2 regions of the Psychrobium sp. 1_MG-2023 genome follow, and region 2 is predicted to be linked to the other one. Evidence: predicted binding sites of a transcription regulator. Region 2 holds the regulator's gene; the other holds the start of a gene.
The links. The regulator ArgR, encoded in region 2, controls arginine synthesis, uptake and breakdown. The targets are predictions, from matches to a motif close to ANTGAATANNTATTCANT.
Positions count from the first base shown of each region.

Region 1: a site for ArgR is predicted at 1,876-1,893, ahead of argC (N-acetyl-gamma-glutamyl-phosphate reductase). Genes of this name have one in related genera too.

Region 1 covers NZ_JAUYVJ010000011.1:21,824-25,221, forward strand. The annotation lists gene argB (acetylglutamate kinase) at 1-660, opposite strand, end outside; gene argC (N-acetyl-gamma-glutamyl-phosphate reductase) at 657-1,661, opposite strand; gene Q8W26_RS07600 (NAD(P)H-binding protein) at 1,903-2,730, shown strand; gene Q8W26_RS07605 (guanosine-5'-triphosphate,3'-diphosphate pyrophosphatase) at 2,845-3,398, opposite strand, start outside.
Region 2 covers NZ_JAUYVJ010000008.1:104,373-107,770, forward strand. The annotation lists gene mdh (malate dehydrogenase) at 142-1,077, opposite strand; gene argR (transcriptional regulator ArgR) at 1,474-1,944, shown strand; gene Q8W26_RS06160 (Dyp-type peroxidase) at 1,971-2,894, opposite strand; gene Q8W26_RS06165 (ABC transporter ATP-binding protein) at 2,978-3,398, opposite strand, start outside.

The DNA.
Region 1 (3,398 bases), on a different contig from region 2:
AGCTGTATCAACCTTTACTTTCATACCGCCAACAATCACATCATCAGCAACTAATTGCTGAGCTAGTTCTGGCGATAATTTACTAATTAGCTGCTTATCACCATCTAATACACCGGGAACATCGGATAATAAAATCAGCTTTGCATTTAATAACTGAGCAATCACTTGCGCGGCTTGATCTGCATTAACATTTAGTAAGTTACCTGCTCCATCATCAGCAATTGAGCTAATTACCGGTACAAAGCCACTGGCTAACAACGAGATAAGCAAACTACGCTCATGGGCTTGGCACTGACCAACCTGACCTAAACGGCTATCAAGGTAGTCACTGGTGACTATGTCACCATCAGCTAAACTTAAACCGACTGTCTTTAGACCCGTTGATTTAGCACACGCAACTAACTTTTTATTTGCAGCACCGGCAAGTGCACCAGCAACTAGATCAATTTGGCTTTGGGGCGTAACTCGAAGGCCATCAAGCTTTTCACTTTGCATACCAGCTTGGCTCAGCCACTCTTCAACTAAGCAACCCCCCCCATGCACTAAAACGACATGAATATCTTGCTCTGTTAATTGTGCAATCGTCGTAAAAAGTGCCTGCTGACCACTGGTTGATTCAAGTAATGCACCACCAACTTTAATAACTAACGGTTGTTTCATGCTACCTCCGTCAAGCCAAAGTGAATTAAGATACATTGTAAGCCCTGACCAGCAGCACCTTTAAGTAGGTTATCAATGGCTGAAGCCACCACTAAATGACCACTCTGAGCATCATATTTCCAAGCGATATCGCAAAATGGTGTGCCTGCCACTTGGTCAATTTTAGGCCAACTTTCATCTCTCACTCGAACTAATGGTTTATCTTCGTAAACCCCATAAGCAGCTGCTAGTTGCTCTGCTGTAACCTTATCGTTTAATTTGACGGTAATGGTTGCCAAAATTCCACGTTTAAAATTACCTAAATGAGGTGTAAAAATAACAGGGCAACCCAGTTGCGTTGTTATTTCAGGTTGATGGCGGTGGCCAAGCACGCCATACGGAGTTAAGCTGACTTCACAAAAGCTATTTACCATGCTCGCTTTACGACCAGCACCTGTGACACCACTCACAGCATTAATCACCGGCCACTGATTACTATCTAACAGGTTATTTTCAAATAAAGGTTTAAGTGCAAGCAAGGATGCTGTTGGGTAACAACCAGGTACCGCAATTAACTTAGACGTTCTGATGGCTTGTGCATTCCACTCCGCTAACCCATAAACCGCTTCGCTTAATAACTCAGGGTGTTGATGATTGAAACCATAATACTCATCAATGTAGCTACCCTCTTTAAAACGGTATGCGCCCGATAAGTCAAAGACACTTAAGCCCGCTTGATGGAACTCAGCTGCAAGTGCATGACTTACTTCATGGCTTGTAGCAAGTACAACTGCATCATTATTTTCTTTAATTGCAGCCATTGCTTCATTTGTTAAAGGCTGCAACTGATGTGAAAAACGCCCACTAAATTGCGGATAAAGTGCATTAATATCTCGGCCTTTATCTTCGCTATTTTCTGAAACATATAAACCACTAACTCTCAATTGTGGATGCTGTTCTACTAATTGACACATTTCAGCACCGGTGTATCCACTAGCGCCAACAATAGCTATACTAATCATAATATTAAAATCACTTAAATAGGGTTAACTTAAATAAATAGAAATGTCGGTAACGCGAAAAGACCGACGCAATAAACAATGTGTTTATCGTCGTCGGTTAAAGGTGTGTTTACTTAAAGAGATAAAATGGCTCATTGCACTTTTCTAACTAAAACTATTAAGGCAATATTGCCAACAACCTCAGTATAACGACAACATATAATTATGCAACAAAAATGCATAATTATTTATTAACTACATTATGAATAAAAATATTATCGTGATTGGTAGTGGATGGCTAGGTAGCCCTTTGTCTAAAGCCCTTGCACAATCAGGCCATAAAGTCACAGCAACGACCACCAGTACAGACAAACTCGCGCCGCTGAATGAGCAAGGTTTTGATTTAATTTTACTTAATAGCCAAAAGCTCATACAGCAAGATCAAGCCATGTGGCCACAAATAAATGCTGACTTAATGATCATCACCATACCACCACAGCGAGGGCAGACTGATTATTTCGAACAACTCAAAGTGTTGGCACAACTTGCTTTAAATAATAAGGTCCGGCAATTATTATTTATTAGCTCCTCATCTGTCTGGGCAAATTGCCACGGCATGATTACCGAGCAAACAACTGCCAACCCTATGACTGCCACGGGGCAAGCTATGGTTAATTTCTCTCAATGGTTGCACCAGTCAGCACTCGACGCGACAACTCTTCATTTAACAGGATTAATTAACGAACAACGCCATCCCGGGCGTTTCCTCGCAGGTAAATCCGCTTTATCACAAGCCAACGCAGCAGTTAACTTAATTCATCAGCAAGACTGTATCGGTTTAATAGAAAGGATTATTGATAAACAATACTGGGGACACCAAGCCATTGGCTGTGCTCCTAGTCATCCAACACGAAGAGAGTTTTATATTAAAGCTGCTCAAAGGTTAGGGTTAGAGCCTCCTACATTTAATGACGCAGGAATCGTTCAACAAGAAAACGATACAAAAATCATTAACGCTCAAGCTACTGCGACGGCACTTGATTATCACTATCAGATCAGCGATTTAATAAAGTGGCTTCACTCCACCTAGCACTTTAAGCACCCGCTCAATTGTAATCATAATGTTGAACGATGTAATGGAAAGATAAAAAACCGAGACTATTCAATCTCGGTTTTTCTTGTTCCAACAACGTTATTCATTTAATTAAGCTAAAAACACCCGAGGGTTAAGTTCAACCTCTGTTGTTAATTCAGCCAATAATAATGGCGCTGTTGCTGCCAGGCTTTTTTCTACATTTACCACGAGCCCATTAGCCTGCTTGCTGATAACTATTTGCTCTGCACGCTGCCCTTGATAACGGCCACTAATGATCACAGCCAAACGTAAACAGCTAATCAGATCATGCACTCTCTCTGCACTACAGCACGCTTGCTGTTCGAGTAAACCTGAATTAAGTGGATTCTTGTAATTACCGACCAATGCCACCACAAGCTTTTTTTGCTCTGTCGTAAAGCCAGGCATTACTAAATTTGCTAGCAAATAAGCACCATGACGCTGACCTTGTAAAAACTCCACGCTTAAGCCCACCTCGTGCAACTGCGCCGCACAACTTAACATCGCCAGTTCGATCGTATCAAAGCCAAATGGCGTAGCAATATTTACCGCAAGTTCAGCTACATTCTGTGCATGCAGTGTATCGACTTGAAAGCGTTGCTGCAGATGCTGACAAGTACGTGCTGTAACATCATGCTCAGTCA
Region 2 (3,398 bases):
CAGACCAACACAAAGTCAGTCTCGCCAAGTATTATTACCATCATAGCAAGGAGTTAGCCTGCAAATAAACCTCTTTATTCAGACAAAAAAAAGTGCCACCTAGATAACTAGGTGACACTTTCTCAAATTAACAATTAACGATTAAGCGTTAACGAATTTTTCGCCTAGCTCGATATCACCTTTAAGTGTATCAAGCGCACCATTTAATGCGTCAGCTTCAAAGTCAGTTAGGTCACCGTAGCTTAATACTTCTTCTACGCCGTTTTTACCTAAACGTACAGGCTGTGCGAAGAAACGAGCTTTCTCACCAGGACCTTCAACGTAAGTACACTCAACAACACCTTCTTCGCCGTTAAGGGCACGAACAAGAGATAGACCAAAGCGAGCAGCCGCTTGACCCATAGAAAGTGTAGCAGAACCGCCACCCGCTTTAGCTTCAACAACTTCAGTACCAGCGTTTTGGATACGAGTTGTTAATGCTGCAGTTTCTTCAGCTGTGAACTCAGAACCAGACTGAGATAATAGAGGAAGAATTGTCACACCAGAGTGACCACCGATTACTGGCACTTCAACATCAGCTGGGTTTAAACCTTTAGCTTCAGCAACGAACGTATTAGCACGGATAACGTCTAGTGTAGTAACACCGAATAGACGCGCAGGATCGTAAACACCTTTCTCTTTTAATACTTCAGCAGCGATAGCAACTGTCGTGTTAACTGGGTTAGTGATAATACCGATTAGGGCTTTAGGACAAGTGTCAGCACATACAGCAACTAGGTTCTTAACGATACCAGCATTGATGTTGAAAAGATCTGAACGGTCCATACCAGGCTTACGAGCAACACCAGCAGAGATAAGAACAACGTCAGCACCTTCAAGTGCTGGTGCTGAATCTTCACCGCCAAAACCAGTTACTTTTACATCTGTTGGGATGTGGCTAAGGTCAGCAGCAACACCTGGAGTTACAGGAGCAATATCATATAAAGATAATTCAGAACCCGCTGGTAATTGAGTTTTTAATAATAAACCTAGTGCTTGGCCGATACCGCCAGCTGCGCCTAATACTGCAACTTTCATAACTTTCTCCCTCAGAGATTAATAATAAATTTAGGATAGCTCCCATTCCTCTTACTTTAATCTTAAAAACGCCAGATGACTATCAGACTAAAGACGAGATTAATAGGTAGAAATCATCACATCATAATGTGAACTAGCCCATAAAAATTCCGCCAAAGTATACCCTAATTTTGACGCTAAGCCATACCTCAATAAAACAAACGTTTTAGTGACAGACTTATTTGAGGTTTACAATCACAAGATGAGAATGATTTTCAACCGTATTATGGTACTAACTATGCAGGAGTATAAAGGCTAAAATGTTTTATGCAAACAAATAAATAAATATTGAATAATTTTAGATTTTTATGCAAAATAGTGAATAGTATCTTTAATAATAAAAATAACTGGAACAGCATGAGAAGTTCGCAAAAACAAGACCAATTAATCAAAGCCTTTAAAGCGCTATTAAAAGAAGAACGTTTTGGATCACAAGGCGATATTGTTCTTGCATTACAAGAGATTGGTTTCGAAAGTATTAATCAATCAAAAGTATCCCGTATGCTAAGCAAATTCGGCGCAGTTCGCACTCGCAACGCTAAACAAGAAATGGTTTATTGTTTACCTGCCGAGCTAGGTGTCCCTACGACAAGTAGTCCCCTTAAGAACCTTGTTATCGATCTTGACCATAATAACTCATTGATCGTGATTCGTACTAGCCCAGGTGCCGCGCAATTAATTGCTCGCTTACTCGACTCTATCGGTAAGACCGAAGGTATCCTCGGCACCATTGCCGGTGATGATACTATTTTTATCGCGCCAGCCCAAGTCAGTGAGATAGATAAAACGTTAAACACGATTAAAGAATTATTTAACGTCAGTCTTTAACGTAACTCCCCAACGATAGCAGCCCGTCATTGATGGGCTTTTTTATTTAAAAAACTCATTGAAGGGGCAAAGAAAGCCGCCCCTGTGACAGCCTGTGTATATTTCAACAAATGATCATAATGCCCATTATTGTCACCTACGATCATACTGCGAAGCATCAACTCAAAATTAAGCGGCGTATGGCAACAAGAAATAAAAAACAACCCTTGCTCTTTCATATCTCCGTAAGGCATCGACTGACGTAATATCTCTAACGATTTACCCTGATTATCTTTGAGACTGGTGCGTCTAATATGTGACGTTTTAGGTTTATTAAACGATGAATACTCATGGTTCTCCTGTTTGGTTCGACCAATAATATCCTCCTGCTTTTTCACCTTTAGATTATTCCACTTCTTTAGGTCATGCTGATAACGCTGAATATGGATATAACTGCCGCCACGGAACTCTTTATCGTCATCGCTCACTAGCGCCACTTCTTGCCGATGTAGCCCTTTCGGGTTTTCAGTGCCATCAACAAAACCAGTTAAATCACGATTGTCTAAATAGCGAAAGCTTTTAAGCTCTTCAACCAAATTTGCCAAATCTTCAAACATTAAGCAAATCTCATGACTTACCATATAGTTAATATCTTGGCGGTCACAACGAATTTGAATGAACAGATCGAACGGACATGCAGGTGCATGACGATCGCCATGGGTTAACGAAGGAAAAGGTCTGAGTAAAGCAGGGCGAGAGTCGGGGTATAATGCATCCCAGTAATTTGCACCGACAGCAATAAAAGCGGAAAAGGCAACATCACTATAAAGTTCGGTCATTTCATCAAGGTAATGACTAACCTCACTTAACTGAGCACGAATTGCATGCTCTTGACCTTCTACACAATCAAACAGCAAATATTGTCCGTGTAAATTCCCTTCCGCACAAATACCCGCTTGCTCTCTTGCCATGGTGACGCCCCGTCTTATGTTTGAATAATCGAATATTCTATCTTATCAAGCAAGAATAGGAAAAGTCCTGCTAAATATTTTATCTACCCAGCCATATTAAAAGTAACTAATGCATGCTCTTCGACACCAACATCAAGTGATTGCCCCACAACAAATTCCTCATTGCTGTGTACTTCTAATGCTAACGCAGTATCTTTTTCATCACGTACTCGATACACCCAATGGCTTCCACTAAAAAAACAATGTTCTACTTTGAAATCGCCACCTTGTTGGTGAGATAATTTTAGCTGTTCAGGACGTAGCATCACTGTGCAATGGTGCTCACGCATAGTTTTATCATCAATGACAATATCACCAAGGCGTGTCATCACTCGCTCACCATTGACGCCATTAATTTTAATGTAATTAGCCTTACCCATAAAGTTTGCTACATAAGGAGACGCAGGATTTTGATATAGCGTTTGTGCTGTTCCAATCTGCTCAATTTTCCCTTGATTAAAAATA